Regions from separate parts of the Paenilisteria weihenstephanensis genome, predicted to be linked through region 2. Evidence: a T-box and tRNA genes for the amino acid it is inferred to sense, from the RefSeq annotation. Region 2 holds a T-box; the other regions hold tRNA genes.
The links. The T-box of region 2 lies ahead of ileS (isoleucine--tRNA ligase). A T-box ahead of a tRNA ligase gene usually reads a tRNA of that ligase, here a tRNA-Ile.
Positions count from the first base shown of each region.

Region 1: it encodes a tRNA-Ile, which carries the amino acid that the T-box ahead of ileS (isoleucine--tRNA ligase) is inferred to sense. The anticodon was not compared.
Region 3: it encodes a tRNA-Ile, which carries the amino acid that the T-box ahead of ileS (isoleucine--tRNA ligase) is inferred to sense. The anticodon was not compared.

Region 1 covers NZ_CP011102.1:629,037-634,794, forward strand. Annotated here, with positions in the region: rRNA gene UE46_RS02990 (16S ribosomal RNA) at 1-1,273, shown strand, start outside; tRNA gene UE46_RS02995 (tRNA-Ile) at 1,396-1,469, shown strand; tRNA gene UE46_RS03000 (tRNA-Ala) at 1,528-1,603, shown strand; rRNA gene UE46_RS03005 (23S ribosomal RNA) at 1,794-4,725, shown strand; rRNA gene rrf (5S ribosomal RNA) at 4,820-4,935, shown strand; tRNA gene UE46_RS03015 (tRNA-Asn) at 4,946-5,021, shown strand; tRNA gene UE46_RS03020 (tRNA-Ser) at 5,026-5,114, shown strand; tRNA gene UE46_RS03025 (tRNA-Glu) at 5,139-5,210, shown strand; tRNA gene UE46_RS03030 (tRNA-Val) at 5,221-5,296, shown strand; tRNA gene UE46_RS03035 (tRNA-Met) at 5,337-5,410, shown strand; tRNA gene UE46_RS03040 (tRNA-Asp) at 5,441-5,516, shown strand; tRNA gene UE46_RS03045 (tRNA-Phe) at 5,521-5,593, shown strand; tRNA gene UE46_RS03050 (tRNA-Tyr) at 5,610-5,693, shown strand; tRNA gene UE46_RS03055 (tRNA-Trp) at 5,701-5,758, shown strand, end outside.
Region 2 covers NZ_CP011102.1:1,340,861-1,346,618, forward strand. Annotated here, with positions in the region: gene ftsZ (cell division protein FtsZ) at 1-270, shown strand, start outside; gene UE46_RS06535 (YggS family pyridoxal phosphate-dependent enzyme) at 308-985, shown strand; gene UE46_RS06540 (cell division protein SepF) at 1,005-1,493, shown strand; gene UE46_RS06545 (YggT family protein) at 1,550-1,798, shown strand; gene UE46_RS06550 (YlmH family RNA-binding protein) at 1,983-2,759, shown strand; gene UE46_RS06555 (DivIVA domain-containing protein) at 2,906-3,436, shown strand; T-box leader at 3,424-3,670, shown strand; gene ileS (isoleucine--tRNA ligase) at 4,150-5,758, shown strand, end outside.
Region 3 covers NZ_CP011102.1:2,910,928-2,916,685, reverse strand. Annotated here, with positions in the region: gene UE46_RS14075 (O-antigen ligase family protein) at 1-588, shown strand, start outside; gene UE46_RS14070 (accessory Sec system protein Asp2) at 623-1,381, shown strand; gene UE46_RS14065 (Mrp/NBP35 family ATP-binding protein) at 1,536-2,561, shown strand; rRNA gene UE46_RS14060 (16S ribosomal RNA) at 2,846-4,397, shown strand; tRNA gene UE46_RS14055 (tRNA-Ile) at 4,520-4,593, shown strand; tRNA gene UE46_RS14050 (tRNA-Ala) at 4,652-4,727, shown strand; rRNA gene UE46_RS14045 (23S ribosomal RNA) at 4,918-5,758, shown strand, end outside.

The DNA of each region.
Region 1 (5,758 bases), 710 kb from region 2:
ACCAAGGCAACGATGCATAGCCGACCTGAGAGGGTGATCGGCCACACTGGGACTGAGACACGGCCCAGACTCCTACGGGAGGCAGCAGTAGGGAATCTTCCGCAATGGACGAAAGTCTGACGGAGCAACGCCGCGTGTGTGAAGAAGGTTTTCGGATCGTAAAGCACTGTTGTTAGAGAAGAACAAGGATAAGAGTAACTGCTTGTCCCTTGACGGTATCTAACCAGAAAGCCACGGCTAACTACGTGCCAGCAGCCGCGGTAATACGTAGGTGGCAAGCGTTGTCCGGATTTATTGGGCGTAAAGCGAGCGCAGGCGGTTTCTTAAGTCTGATGTGAAAGCCCCCGGCTCAACCGGGGAGGGTCATTGGAAACTGAGAGACTTGAATGCAGGAGAGGTAAGTGGAATTCCACGTGTAGCGGTGAAATGCGTAGATATGTGGAGGAACACCAGTGGCGAAGGCGGCTTACTGGCCTGTAATTGACGCTGAGGCTCGAAAGCGTGGGGAGCAAACAGGATTAGATACCCTGGTAGTCCACGCCGTAAACGATGAGTGCTAAGTGTTAGGGGGTTTCCGCCCCTTAGTGCTGCAGCTAACGCATTAAGCACTCCGCCTGGGGAGTACGACCGCAAGGTTGAAACTCAAAGGAATTGACGGGGGCCCGCACAAGTGGTGGAGCATGTGGTTTAATTCGAAGCAACGCGAAGAACCTTACCAGGTCTTGACATCCTTTGACCATTCTGGAGACAGAACTTTCCCTTCGGGGACAAAGTGACAGGTGGTGCATGGTTGTCGTCAGCTCGTGTCGTGAGATGTTGGGTTAAGTCCCGCAACGAGCGCAACCCTTAATTTTAGTTGCCAGCATTTAGTTGGGCACTCTAAAGTGACTGCCGGTGCAAGCCGGAGGAAGGTGGGGATGACGTCAAATCATCATGCCCCTTATGACCTGGGCTACACACGTGCTACAATGGATAATACAAAGGGTTGCCAAACCGCGAGGTCGAGCTAATCCCATAAAATTATTCTCAGTTCGGATTGTAGGCTGCAACTCGCCTACATGAAGCCGGAATCACTAGTAATCGTGGATCAGCATGCCACGGTGAATACGTTCCCGGGCCTTGTACACACCGCCCGTCACACCACGAGAGTTTGTAACACCCGAAGTCGGTAGGGTAACCTTTATGGAGCCAGCCGCCGAAGGTGGGACAGATAATTGGGGTGAAGTCGTAACAAGGTAGCCGTATCGGAAGGTGCGGCTGGATCACCTCCTTTCTAAGGAAAAGGAAACCTGCTTTTGTTTTATCTTCTGTTTTGTTCAGTTTTGAGAGATTTATCTCTTATTGTTAGTGGTAAGCACTTTTTTCTTACTAAAGAAAGAGGCGCTTTTTATTGACGGGCCTATAGCTCAGCTGGTTAGAGCGCACGCCTGATAAGCGTGAGGTCGATGGTTCGAGTCCATTTAGGCCCACTTTCTCTTCAAAAAGAAAGAGTCCACTAATAGCGCAATATATCCCTTATATTATGAAGGGGCCTTAGCTCAGCTGGGAGAGCGCCTGCTTTGCACGCAGGAGGTCAGCGGTTCGATCCCGCTAGGCTCCACCAAAGGAAAGTTGTTCTTTGAAAACTAGATAAGAAAGTTAGTAAAGTGCGGTATAAGTCTTTGACTTGTACCAACCAAGTAAGAACCGAGAATCAACTGAAAGTAATCTTTCAACTAACCGATACGGCCATCGCTGGCTCGTAGACGTTAGGAACATACCCGTGGCGAGTTCGAAAGAACAACGACCCACATGGTTAAGTTAGAAAGGGCGCACGGTGGATGCCTTGGCACTAGGAGCCGAAGAAGGACGGGACTAACACCGATATGCTTTGGGGAGCTGTACGTAAGCGTTGATCCAGAGATTTCCGAATGGGGGAACCCACTATCTTTAGTCGGATAGTATCCTTACGTGAATACATAGCGTAAGGAAGGCAGACCCAGGGAACTGAAACATCTAAGTACCTGGAGGAAGAGAAAGAAAAATCGATTTCCTGAGTAGCGGCGAGCGAAACGGAAAGAGCCCAAACCAAGAAGCTTGCTTCTTGGGGTTGTAGGACACTCTATACGGAGTTACAAAAGAAAGTGGTAAACGAAGTGGTCTGGAAAGGCCCGCCAAAGAAGGTAACAGCCCTGTAATTGAAATCATTTTCCCTCCAGAGTGGATCCTGAGTACGGCGGAACACGTGAAATTCCGTCGGAATCCGGGAGGACCATCTCCCAAGGCTAAATACTCCCTAGTGACCGATAGTGAACCAGTACCGTGAGGGAAAGGTGAAAAGCACCCCGGAAGGGGAGTGAAACAGTTCCTGAAACCGTGTGCCTACAAGTAGTTAGAGCCCGTTAATGGGTGATAGCGTGCCTTTTGTAGAATGAACCGGCGAGTTACGATTTGTTGCAAGGTTAAGCGGAAAAAGCGGAGCCGTAGCGAAAGCGAGTCTGAATAGGGCGCATGAGTAACAGGTCGTAGACCCGAAACCAGGTGATCTACCCATGTCCAGGATGAAGGTGAGGTAATACTCACTGGAGGTCCGAACCCACGCACGTTGAAAAGTGCGGGGATGAGGTGTGGGTAGCGGAGAAATTCCAATCGAACCTGGAGATAGCTGGTTCTCTCCGAAATAGCTTTAGGGCTAGCCTCGAGGTAAAGAGTCGTGGAGGTAGAGCACTGTTTGGACTAGGGGCCCTTCTCGGGTTACCGAATTCAGATAAACTCCGAATGCCATGTACTTATACTCGGGAGTCAGACTGCGAGTGATAAGATCCGTAGTCGAAAGGGAAACAGCCCAGACCACCAGTTAAGGTCCCAAAATATATGTTAAGTGGAAAAGGATGTGGGGTTGCATAGACAACCAGGATGTTGGCTTAGAAGCAGCCACCATTGAAAGAGTGCGTAATAGCTCACTGGTCGAGTGACCCCGCGCCGAAAATGTACCGGGGCTAAACATATTACCGAAACTGTGGATGAACATCTTTGGATGTTCGTGGTAGGAGAGCGTTCTAAGGGCGGTGAAGTCAGACCGGAAGGACTGGTGGAGCGCTTAGAAGTGAGAATGCCGGTATGAGTAGCGAAAGACGGGTGAGAATCCCGTCCACCGAATATCTAAGGTTTCCTGAGGAAGGCTCGTCCGCTCAGGGTTAGTCGGGACCTAAGCTGAGGCCGATAGGCGTAGGCGATGGACAACAGGTAGATATTCCTGTACCAGTGCTGTTTGTTTGAGCAATGGGGTGACACAGAAGGATAGGGAATCGCACGGATGGAAATGTGCGTCCAAGCAGTGAGTGTGAGAAGTAGGCAAATCCGCTTCTCGCGAAGCATGAGCTGTGATGGGGAAGGAAATTAAGTACGGAAGTTCCTGATTTCACGCTGTCAAGAAAAGCCTCTAGTTAGAATAGTACTGCCCGTACCGCAAACCGACACAGGTAGATGAGGAGAGAATCCTAAGGTGAGCGAGAGAACTCTCGTTAAGGAACTCGGCAAAATGACCCCGTAACTTCGGGAGAAGGGGTGCTCTATTAGGGTGAAAGCCCGAGAGAGCCGCAGTGAATAGGCCCAGGCGACTGTTTAGCAAAAACACAGGTCTCTGCAAAACCGTAAGGTGACGTATAGGGGCTGACGCCTGCCCGGTGCTGGAAGGTTAAGAGGAGTGCTTAGCGCAAGCGAAGGTACGAATTGAAGCCCCAGTAAACGGCGGCCGTAACTATAACGGTCCTAAGGTAGCGAAATTCCTTGTCGGGTAAGTTCCGACCCGCACGAAAGGCGCAACGATCTGGGCACTGTCTCAACGAGAGACTCGGTGAAATTATAGTACCTGTGAAGATGCAGGTTACCCGCGACAGGACGGAAAGACCCCGTGGAGCTTTACTGCAACCTGATATGGAATGTTTGTACCGCTTGTACAGGATAGGTAGGAGCCGAAGAGACGTGAGCGCTAGCTTACGAGGAGGCAATGGTGGGATACTACCCTGGCTGTATGACCATTCTAACCCACCACGCTTAGCGCGTGGGGAGACAGTGTCAGGTGGGCAGTTTGACTGGGGCGGTCGCCTCCTAAAGAGTAACGGAGGCGCCCAAAGGTTCCCTCAGAATGGATGGAAATCATTCGCAGAGTGTAAAGGCACAAGGGAGCTTGACTGCGAGACTGACAAGTCGAGCAGGGACGAAAGTCGGGCTTAGTGATCCGGTGGTTCCGCATGGAAGGGCCATCGCTCAACGGATAAAAGCTACCCCGGGGATAACAGGCTTATCTCCCCCAAGAGTCCACATCGACGGGGAGGTTTGGCACCTCGATGTCGGCTCGTCGCATCCTGGGGCTGTAGTCGGTCCCAAGGGTTGGGCTGTTCGCCCATTAAAGCGGCACGCGAGCTGGGTTCAGAACGTCGTGAGACAGTTCGGTCCCTATCCGTCGCGGGCGCAGGAAATTTGAGAGGAGCTGTCCTTAGTACGAGAGGACCGGGATGGACACACCGCTGGTGTACCAGTTGTTCCGCCAGGAGCATCGCTGGGTAGCTATGTGTGGCAGGGATAAACGCTGAAAGCATCTAAGCGTGAAGCCCCCCTCAAGATGAGATTTCCCATTTCTTCGGAAAGTAAGATCCCTGAAAGAAGATCAGGTAGATAGGTTTGGAGTGGAAGTATGGCGACATATGGAGCGGACAAATACTAATCGATCGAGGACTTAACCAAACGTAATATGGAGGCTCGGACTCCGAACGGTCACGCACAGACCGACTTTCTTATCTAGTTTTGAGAGAACAGCGTTCTTTCTATCAAAACATTGTCTGGTGGTTACGGCGAAGAGGTCACACCCGTTCCCATCCCGAACACGGAAGTTAAGCTTTTCAGCGCCGATGGTAGTAGGGGGCTTCCCCCTGTGAGAGTAGGTCGTCGCCGGGCAATGTATTATTCCACAGTAGCTCAGTTGGTAGAGCAATCGGCTGTTAACCGATCGGTCGCAAGTTCGAGTCTTGCCTGTGGAGCCATTATGGAGAGCTGTCCGAGTGGCCGAAGGAGCACGATTGGAAATCGTGTAGGCGGCGAAAGTTGTCTCAAGGGTTCAAATCCCTTGCTCTCCGTTCTCTATGACTATTTATTATTAAGGCCCGTTGGTCAAGCGGTTAAGACACCGCCCTTTCACGGCGGTATCACGGGTTCGATTCCCGTACGGGTCATTTTCATTTTGGGGGCTTAGCTCAGCTGGGAGAGCATCTGCCTTACAAGCAGAGGGTCAGCGGTTCGATCCCGTTAGCCCCCACCATTAATTATATTCTCTTTTCATATAGTTATTATATTATTGTCGCGGGGTGGAGCAGTCTGGTAGCTCGTCGGGCTCATAACCCGAAGGTCGCAGGTTCAAATCCTGTCCCCGCAATTAAAATTTTATATTTTAAATTTTAGTAGTGGTTCCGTGGTGTAGGGGTTAACATGCCTGCCTGTCACGCAGGAGATCGCGGGTTCAAATCCCGTCGGGACCGCCATTATGGCTTGGTAGCTCAGTTGGTAGAGCACTTGATTGAAGCTCAAGGTGTCGGCAGTTCGATTCTGTCCCAAGCCACCTTTATTATTATATTGGAGGGGTAGCGAAGTGGCTAAACGCGGCGGACTGTAAATCCGCTCCTTCGGGTTCGGCAGTTCGAATCTGCCCCCCTCCACCATTTTTATAGGGGCATAGTTTAAAGGTAGAACTAAGGTCTCCAAAACCTTCAGTGTGGGTTCGATT
Region 2 (5,758 bases):
GTTATCAATGATGAATTACAAGAAGAACTCATCGTGACAGTTATCGCAACTGGATTTGATGAAGTAGCGCAAGCGAAACAAAAGCAACAATCGCAAAACCGTCCTAACCCAGGAATTCAAGTTAATCGTCCCGGTTATGCGGTCAAAGAAGAGCCACAAGGACAACAACAACCTGCAACCGAAGAAAAACAACAACATGTGGAAGAACCACGCCAAAACTTAGACGTCGATGTACCAGCGTTCATTCGGAACAGAAATCGTCGTAGTTAAAACCGAACAAAAGTATGAAAAAAATAGGTGATATGTGATGAGCTACAGTGAAAATTTGCAAGCGGTAGAAAATAAAATAACCAACGCAGTGGGGAAAAGTAACCGCCAAAGAAGTGACGTGCATCTGGTTGCTGTCACTAAAACGGTTGATGCTCCAGCAATGGAAAAACTATACGATCTCGGCATTCGTCATTTTGGTGAAAATAGAGCAGAAGTTTTTACTGAAAAAGTAGCTGCTTTTGCCGATAAAACCGATATCGTGTGGCATTTTATTGGATCGCTGCAGACACGCAAAGTACGCGCCATCCTACCATATATTAATTATTTACACTCATTGGATCGTAAATCACTTGCCGATGAGATTGAAAAACGTGCCACGGAGAAAGTTGCTTGTTTCTTGCAAGTAAATATCTCGGAGGAAGAAACAAAACATGGCTTTAACGCCGAAGAAGCAATTGCATTTGTGTCAACGCAAACCTATGAACATATTGAAATTGTTGGCTTGATGACAATGGCGCCCAACACAGATGATGCACAGGCTTTACATCACGTTTTTCAAGGATTAAAAGCATTGCAACTAGAAATAGAGAAACTTGGAATCGCCAATGTTCCGTGTCATGAAGTATCGATGGGAATGACGAATGATTTTGAGATCGCAGTTGAGGAAGGCGCAACGTTTATCAGAGTAGGAAGAGCTTTAGTAGAGGAAAACTAAATGTGGAGGTGTAAATCAGATGGGATTAAAAAATAAATTTAAATCTTACTTTTTCTTAGATGAGGAAGAGGGCGAAGATTATTATGAAGAACCGGTTGCAGCAACTAAGCCTCAGCCACTTCGCGAGGTTCCAGCTGAGAAATCGATGAAAAAAACAACAGGGAAAAACTACTTTACGAATCAAAGTGAAGCACCAGTGGACGAAAATAAAGTGGTAAGTATGAATGGCGCGCAATTTTCAAGCCAAATGGTTTTAGTAGAACCGCGCGTATATGCTGAGGCGCAAGAACTCTCGGATTACTTAAAGGAATATAAAACAGTTGTTGTTAATTTACAGCGCATCAGTCATGATCAAGCGATTCGCATTGTGGATTTTTTAAGCGGAACAGTGTATGCTTTAGGTGGAGATATTCAACGTATTGGCAACAATATTTTTCTCTGTACGCCAGAAAACGTCGAAGTAGATGGCGCTATTTCTGAAATGTTGGAAGAACAAGATTTTATGTAAATGAGGTGTAACAGATTTTATTAGCATATCAGATCGCACATTATGTTTTCTTAGTACTGGATTACTTCCCGTACGTCCTGTTTGTTTATATTCTATTGTCATGGTTTCCAGGTGCGTATGAAACCACATTTGGACGCTTTTTAGGGAAAATTTGTGAACCAGTTTTAGCACCATTCAGGAAAATCATCCCGCCAATTGGTGGAGTGCTTGACTTATCACCAATCATTGCCTTTTTCGCAATTCGGATGGCAACGTTCGGTTTACAGTATTTAGTGTATAACTATGTACTACCGTTTTTTTTCTAAGAATGAATACTAAGTGAAGGCGATCTGGCGAAAGCGGGTCGAGCTTCATTTGGTATTTTTTGATTATTTAGGAGTGTCAAAAATGCGGTAGGCGTGCTATAATGAGGATTATGAAGGCACGATAAAATCACAAGGAAGCTTTTTTCTAGGAAAGCGACTTTGTCATTCAAGGGAGAAAAGGGACATGGAAGGAATTTACCAACATTTTAGGGCGGAAGAGCATGCTTTTATCGATGGCGCATTAGAGTGGATTGTGCAAGTGGAGGATCAGTATACGCCGAGGCTAACTGACTTTTTAGACCCGAGACAACGCTTGATTTTGGAGTCTGTCGTTGGGGGTTACGAGAACATTGAGGTGAAGTTCTGGGGTGGTGTGAATCAAGCGGAGCGAAGACGCGCACTTATTTATCCAGATTACTATGAACCATCGGAAGCTGATTTCCAGATTACATTATTTGATATCCGCTATCCTGTGAAATTTACGACATTAACCCACCAAAAAATTCTTGGAACGGTGATGTCACTAGGCATGAAGCGCGATATATTCGGCGATATTTTAACGGAAAAGGAAGAGTGGCAATTTTTCGTGATGGCTGAAATGAAAGACTACGTAAGTTTGCAACTTGATAAAATAGGGAAAGTAAATATTATGCTGGAAGAAATAGCGCTTGATCAAGCGTTACCAGTGCACACGGATTGGCAATATGAGGGCACGACGATATCAAGTCTACGCTTAGATCTTGTGGTTGCAACGGCTCATAATATTTCTCGTCAAAAAGCGAAACAATTAGTGCAAGGTAAGTTGGTGAAGGTCAATTGGAAAACCGTTGAGAATCCCGATTTTGAATGTGAGGAAAATGATATTATTTCCGCACGAGGTTACGGTCGCGTGAAACTTGGCGAAATCAATGGGCACACGAAGAAGGATAAAATTCGCATTGAGATTGGCTACTTACGCTAATTTTGCTTTTTCTAGAGGATAATACTTGCGAGAAAGTCGGAATTTTATTATAGTTATAAACAGGTATATGTGGGAATCAATTTTTATGGTATAATAAAGGGGCTGGCCTAGTTTTGATAGGCTTTGACCATATGGAGGTGTTGAGCATGCCATTATCACCGCTGGATATACATAACAAAGAGTTTAGCCGTGGTTTTAGAGGTTATGAAGAGGACGAGGTGAACGAATTCCTCGACCAAATTATTAAGGATTATGAACAACTGATTAAAGAAAAGAAACGCTTAGAGGAAACTCTATCTTCAAGAGATGACCGTTTAGGGCACTTCACAAACATTGAAGAAACGCTTAATAAATCATTGATTGTAGCACAAGAAGCTGCGAACCAAGTGATTGATAATGCGGATAAAGAAGCGAAGTTAATCGTACGTGAAGCAGAAAAAGATGCAGATCGGATATTGAGTGATTCGTTATCGAAAGCTCGCAAAATCGCGATTGAGATTGAAGATTTGAAACGCCAATCGAAAGTGTTCCGCGAACGTCTGCGCTTACTAGTAGAAACACAAATGGACCTGATTAAGAGTGATGATTGGAAGCAATTGATGGAATATGAAGTCGATGCAACCGAACTGAAATCCGCAGGCCCAATCGAAATAGAAGAAAATAGTGACAAGCAATAATAGAGACAAGTACTCTTTCCCGAACAAATTCTAATCCAAGCGAGCTGGCAAGCGGTGTGAGGTCAGCATTAGAATGGAAAGTTAGGAAATCACTCTGGAGCTCTTTTTTCGAACGAGACATTGATCTTTAGTAGCAAAAAGCGTATATCGGCGTTAACGATATAACGAAGTGGGCAAAGATTTAAGATCGATGTCAACGAGGGTGGTACCGCGATTAATGAACTCGTCCCTTTTTTAGGGGAGGGGTTTTTTGTCGTTTAAAAATTGAAAAGCGGAAACGGGCTCGTTCAGCTCCGAAAAAAACTGGAAGGGCCGCAGTGAAAATCCGAACTTGATTTTTATGGAGGGCATGAAGTTTTCGAGGAGCTAGCCCGTGAAGCTAGATCACCAGAAAAGCGGAACGGGCTCGTTCAGCTCCGAAAAGAACTGGAAGGGCCGCAGTGAAAATCCGAACTTGATTTTTATGGAGGGCATGAAGTTTTCGAGGAGCTAGCCCGTGAAGCTAGATCCGAAGGCGCCAAAGCAATAACAAACGCACAAACCTGAGATTACAGCTTACCTAAACGCCTCAACCTCAACAAATAACAAGGAGCCAATTCCAAACCTTCTGAAACCCCACTGCAGACTACAAACGCACCAAATACACATCAAGTCTCTAAACCAAAACACTAAGCACCAAACAAATAATTCAACCAACAAAGGAGAATGGACTAATGGAATACAAAGAAACGTTATTAATGCCAAAAACAGAGTTCCCGATGCGAGGAAATTTACCGAACAAAGAACCAGAATGGCAAGCAAAATGGGAAGAGATGGACCTATACGATCAAATTCAACAAAAGAATGCAGATAAACCAACATTTATTTTGCATGATGGACCGCCGTATGCGAATGGTGAGCTACATATGGGCCATGCGATGAATAAAGTTATCAAAGACATGATTGTGCGTCAAAAATCGATGAGTGGTTTCCGTTCGCCATATGTTCCTGGTTGGGATACGCATGGTTTACCGATTGAACAAGCACTAGCAAACAAAGGCGTGAAGCGTAAAGAAATGTCTGTAGCAGAATTCCGTAAACTATGTGCGGAATATGCCTATAAACAAGTGGATATTCAACGCACTGGTTTCAAACGCTTAGGTGTAACAGGCGAGTGGGCTAACCCTTACATCACATTGCAGCCTGAGTATGAAGCGGAACAAATCAAAGTTTTTGGTGCGATGGCTAAAAAAGGCTACATCTATAAAGGTAAAAAACCAGTTTATTGGTCTCCGTCAAGTGAATCTGCTTTGGCCGAAGCTGAAATTGAATATCAAGATAAGAAATCTGCCTCGATTTTTGTGGCTTTTAAAGTTACAGATGGCAAAGGTGTGCTAGATGAGGGCACGAACATCGTTATTTGGACAACGACCCCATGGACGATTCCAGCCAACATGGGAATCACTGTGAACCCCGATCTAGAATACGTGCTTGTAGCTGTTAACGGCGAGAAATATGTTGTAGCAGAAGCACTATTTGCAGGACTTCGTGAGAAATTAGAGTGGGAGAACGCAGAAGTTATTAAAACGGTTCGTGGTTCCGAGCTTGATCGCGTGGTAACGAAACATCCATTTTACGATCGCGATTCACTTGTTATGAACGGCGAGCATGCAACAGCAGAAGCTGGTACTGGAGCGGTTCATACAGCGCCAGGACACGGGGAAGACGATTATTTGATCGGTAAAAAATATGACTTAGAAATTCTCGCTCCACTCGATGATCGCGGCGTTTTCACAGAGGAAGCACCTGGTTTTGAAGGTGTTTTCTATGATACGGCGAACAAAATGGTCACTGAAAAATTAGAAGAAGTCGGCGCATTATTAAAAATGGAATTCATCACGCATTCATATCCACATGACTGGCGTACGAAGAAGCCTGTTATTTTCCGCGCGACAGCACAATGGTTTGCGTCTATTGATAAATTCCGTCAAGACCTTCTGGATGCGATCCAAGGTGTAACTTGGACGCCATCATGGGGCGAAACACGTTTATTCAACATGGTTCGCGATCGTGGCGACTGGGTTATCTCTCGCCAACGCGTATGGGGCGTTCCACTTCCGATTTTTTATGCGGAAAATGGTGAGCCAATTATCACGGATGAAACGATTGAGCATGTTTCGGATTTATTCCGCGAGCACGGATCGGATATCTGGTTTGAGCGTGAAGCAAAAGACTTACTACCAGCAGGATTTACGCATGAAGATAGTCCAAATGGCGAATTCACGAAAGAAAATGATATTATGGATGTTTGGTTCGATTCTGGATCGAGTCACCAAGCTGTTC
Region 3 (5,758 bases), 1.6 Mb from region 2:
GTACTACGGATACAGACATTCATTTTAACCATATTTGGTGGGGCGGTCGCACTGTGTGCTAAAGTCATTTATTCTAGTGTAGCTAGTTCTGGACTTACTGCACAACTGGTGGACTCTTTCACAGGGAAAGGTGATTCAACACAGGAGAGGGTTTTTATGTATAAGTACGTTATCCAATTGTGTAAAGATCACCATTTTTTAGGTGTTGGTGTCGGTAACACACCACGTTTTGTTTTCGAAGCATTATACGGAAGTTCAAATATAGACCTCTCTGGCTCGCAAACGATGGCCGCGCATAATTTTTGGCTTAGTATTATTTCTGACATAGGTTTTATAGGTTTTATCCCTATTTTAATATTTTTTATCTATTTTATTTATCAAGCTATAACGATGTATATCACAAACAACACTTTAAAAGGAGCCATTCCAGCTACTGTAATTCTTGGATTTATAGCTGTTTCCGTTGGTAGTAGCAGTATTTTTGAGATGCGCGTTATTTGGATCGCTCTAGGACTTGGCTTAGCGGTAGTTTGTTTGTTGCAGCGTGAGAAGCATCCAAACGAAAACGTAGATCCTTGGAGAAAATAAAACGTAAAATAACTAACTAAACGGAGTGTAACTAATGAAAAAGCTAATGGCTAAAATCTATTTTAAACTGAGAAGTCGCGTATATAAAGCACCAAATAAGCAAAAACTAAACTATATATTAGAGAAAAGTAATCGAGAGGATGCACCACTAATCGTTATTTTCAGCGCATTTCCAAGAACAGGTATGAAAGCAACGTATAATTATTTGAGAACATTAAAAGATATAGATGCCCACAAATTGTTCATTCTAGATAACTTTGGATTCGAACAAAGAGGTGCCTATTATTTAGCGGAGAAGGGAGATTTTAAGTTAAGTACGGCGGTAGAATCTATCATTAATGAGGTTCAAGGAAAGTTAAAATCTGAAAAAATGATTTTTGTGGGCACTAGTAAAGGTGGATTCGCAAGTCTTTATTTTGGTATTAAAATGAAAGCAGATGTCATTATTAGTGGGGCTCCTCAATATAAACTGGGCAATTATCTAAGTGACATTCCAGAAAAAGCACCAGTTCTGTCAGCTATCATGGGGAACGCAGACGAGGCTAGTATTGATTACCTCAATAACCTTTTACCAACACAAATTCAGTTAATGAAAGAAGATGTACCTAAAGTATATATACATTATTCAGATCAAGAGCATACCTATGAGGAGCACATAACGTTTCTGATAGAGGATTTAACCGAGGCGAAATACAAAATTTCCCTTGATATATGCCATTATAAAATTCATCAAGAAGTAAGCAAACATTTTCCTCCGTTTTTAATTCAGACGCTTACAGAAATAATAAAGTAACCAGAGGGGAAGTGAAATAAGCTATCTCATTTCGTAACAGAGAGAGCTCTATTTCCCTTTTGGGCAGATATTTAGCAAAAATAGCATAAAGCATGATATAATTAAGAAAGCGCTTATATTTTTAGCGGGACATGTTTATAGGGGGAATTTTTTTATGCTGAATGAACAACAAATCACGAAACTTTTACAACGCGTAATTGATCCAGTGCTGGAATTCTCGTTGCAAGAGACAAGTGGCATCATAGAAGTTAATGTCACGGGTAATAGCGTAGAGTTACAAATAGCGCTAGCTGATCCAGAAATACATACAGAACAATTCACAACAAATATAAGTGAACTTTTAGGTGAATTTGGATGTGAAGATATTAGTTTAGATTTAGAATATCTCCCTATTACCAAGGTAGAAAGCTTACTCGCGGCAAAAAACAATATTTTATCCACTGAAAGTAAAACACAATTTATTGCAATTGCGAGCGGTAAAGGCGGAGTAGGAAAGTCTACTATAGCAGCGAATCTTGCGGTAGCGTTGAAGCGCACTGGGAAGAAAGTCGGCTTACTAGATGCAGACATATATGGTTTTAGTTTGCCCATTTTACTTGGAACAAAGGACAGTCCAAAAACTGTAGACAACAAAATCATTCCAGTAACGACATATGGAGTACAGCTAATTTCTATGGATTCATTTGTTGAAGAAGGTGAACCGGTGATTTGGCGTGGGCCGATGCTTGGGAAAATGATTAAGATGTTCTTAGAAGAAGTAGATTGGAATGCCCCAGACTATCTAATTATCGATTTACCACCTGGTACAGGAGATATTGCACTAGATATCCATACATTATTACCGACATGCAATGAACTTATTGTCACAACGCCACATCAAGTTGCCGCGACAGTAGCAGCACGAGCTGGAATAATGGCCCAAAAAAATGAACATCATATTCTCGGTGTTGTTGAGAACTTATCCTATTTTCAAATAGAAAACGGTGAAAAGATTTATTTATTTGGAGAGGGAGGCGGAGAAAAAGTTGCGAAAGAGTTAAAAACAAACTTATTAAGTGTATTTCCTATAGAGCAGCCAAAACAGAACGATAATGGCTATCTATCAGCGATTTATGAAGCAGATACAGCACAAGGAGAACGCTTTTTAAAGCTTGCTGAAAAAATAAATGACTATTTATAAAAGAAATATGCAAAAAACTATTGACGAATGGATAAATAGTTGGTATATTTATAAACGTTGCTGATGCACATAACGCAAAAGCGAATGAGAGATTGACCTTTGAAAACTGAACAGAAACAAAGATAAAACCAATAGAGACAGCAATGTTTCTAGGTAAGAATCGCAGGGCGGAAATAGAAAGCTATTTCCAAAAGTAATACTAGTAAAGTAATTTGCTAGCGAAGTCAATTTGACGCAAGGATCTTATTCACGGTGTTGAATAAGTATTCAGATTCATCTTTAATTTTAAAGAGAGTTTGATCCTGGCTCAGGACGAACGCTGGCGGCGTGCCTAATACATGCAAGTCGAACGAACCGAAGAAAGAGCTTGCTCTTTCCGACGTTAGTGGCGGACGGGTGAGTAACACGTGGGCAACCTGCCTGTAAGTTGGGGATAACTCCGGGAAACCGGGGCTAATACCGAATGATAACAAGCGTCGCATGACGCCTGTTTGAAAGATGGTTTCGGCTATCGCTTACAGATGGGCCCGCGGTGCATTAGCTAGTTGGTAGGGTAATGGCCTACCAAGGCAACGATGCATAGCCGACCTGAGAGGGTGATCGGCCACACTGGGACTGAGACACGGCCCAGACTCCTACGGGAGGCAGCAGTAGGGAATCTTCCGCAATGGACGAAAGTCTGACGGAGCAACGCCGCGTGTGTGAAGAAGGTTTTCGGATCGTAAAGCACTGTTGTTAGAGAAGAACAAGGATAAGAGTAACTGCTTGTCCCTTGACGGTATCTAACCAGAAAGCCACGGCTAACTACGTGCCAGCAGCCGCGGTAATACGTAGGTGGCAAGCGTTGTCCGGATTTATTGGGCGTAAAGCGAGCGCAGGCGGTTTCTTAAGTCTGATGTGAAAGCCCCCGGCTCAACCGGGGAGGGTCATTGGAAACTGAGAGACTTGAATGCAGGAGAGGTAAGTGGAATTCCACGTGTAGCGGTGAAATGCGTAGATATGTGGAGGAACACCAGTGGCGAAGGCGGCTTACTGGCCTGTAATTGACGCTGAGGCTCGAAAGCGTGGGGAGCAAACAGGATTAGATACCCTGGTAGTCCACGCCGTAAACGATGAGTGCTAAGTGTTAGGGGGTTTCCGCCCCTTAGTGCTGCAGCTAACGCATTAAGCACTCCGCCTGGGGAGTACGACCGCAAGGTTGAAACTCAAAGGAATTGACGGGGGCCCGCACAAGTGGTGGAGCATGTGGTTTAATTCGAAGCAACGCGAAGAACCTTACCAGGTCTTGACATCCTTTGACCATTCTGGAGACAGAACTTTCCCTTCGGGGACAAAGTGACAGGTGGTGCATGGTTGTCGTCAGCTCGTGTCGTGAGATGTTGGGTTAAGTCCCGCAACGAGCGCAACCCTTAATTTTAGTTGCCAGCATTTAGTTGGGCACTCTAAAGTGACTGCCGGTGCAAGCCGGAGGAAGGTGGGGATGACGTCAAATCATCATGCCCCTTATGACCTGGGCTACACACGTGCTACAATGGATAATACAAAGGGTTGCCAAACCGCGAGGTCGAGCTAATCCCATAAAATTATTCTCAGTTCGGATTGTAGGCTGCAACTCGCCTACATGAAGCCGGAATCACTAGTAATCGTGGATCAGCATGCCACGGTGAATACGTTCCCGGGCCTTGTACACACCGCCCGTCACACCACGAGAGTTTGTAACACCCGAAGTCGGTAGGGTAACCTTTATGGAGCCAGCCGCCGAAGGTGGGACAGATAATTGGGGTGAAGTCGTAACAAGGTAGCCGTATCGGAAGGTGCGGCTGGATCACCTCCTTTCTAAGGAAAAGGAAACCTGCTTTTGTTTTATCTTCTGTTTTGTTCAGTTTTGAGAGATTTATCTCTTATTGTTAGTGGTAAGCACTTTTTTCTTACTAAAGAAAGAGGCGCTTTTTATTGACGGGCCTATAGCTCAGCTGGTTAGAGCGCACGCCTGATAAGCGTGAGGTCGATGGTTCGAGTCCATTTAGGCCCACTTTCTCTTCAAAAAGAAAGAGTCCACTAATAGCGCAATATATCCCTTATATTATGAAGGGGCCTTAGCTCAGCTGGGAGAGCGCCTGCTTTGCACGCAGGAGGTCAGCGGTTCGATCCCGCTAGGCTCCACCAAAGGAAAGTTGTTCTTTGAAAACTAGATAAGAAAGTTAGTAAAGTGCGGTATAAGTCTTTGACTTGTACCAACCAAGTAAGAACCGAGAATCAACTGAAAGTAACCTTTCAACTAACCGATACGGCCATCGCTGGCTCGTAGACGTTAGGAACATACCCGTGGCGAGTTCGAAAGAACAACGACCCACATGGTTAAGTTAGAAAGGGCGCACGGTGGATGCCTTGGCACTAGGAGCCGAAGAAGGACGGGACTAACACCGATATGCTTTGGGGAGCTGTACGTAAGCGTTGATCCAGAGATTTCCGAATGGGGGAACCCACTATCTTTAGTCGGATAGTATCCTTACGTGAATACATAGCGTAAGGAAGGCAGACCCAGGGAACTGAAACATCTAAGTACCTGGAGGAAGAGAAAGAAAAATCGATTTCCTGAGTAGCGGCGAGCGAAACGGAAAGAGCCCAAACCAAGAAGCTTGCTTCTTGGGGTTGTAGGACACTCTATACGGAGTTACAAAAGAAAGTGGTAAACGAAGTGGTCTGGAAAGGCCCGCCAAAGAAGGTAACAGCCCTGTAATTGAAATCATTTTCCCTCCAGAGTGGATCCTGAGTACGGCGGAACACGTGAAATTCCGTCGGAATCCGGGAGGACCATCTCCCAAGGCTAAATACTCCCTAGTGACCGATAGTGAACCAGTACCGTGAGGGAAAGGTGAAAAGCACCCCGGAAGGGGAGTGAAACAGTTCCTGAAACCGTGTGCCTACAAGTAGTTAGAGCCCGTTAATGGGTGATAGCGTGCCTTTTGTAGAATGAACCGGCGAGTTACGATTTGTTGCAAGGTTAAGCGGAAAAAGCGGAGCCGTAGCGAAAGCGAGTCTGAATAGGGCGCATGAGTAACAGGTCGTAGACCCGAAACCAGGTGATCTACCCATGTCCAGGATGAAGGTGAGGTAATACTCACTGGAGGTCCGAACCCACGCACGTTGAAAAGTGCGGGGATGAGGTGTGGGTAGCGGAGAAATTCCAATCGAAC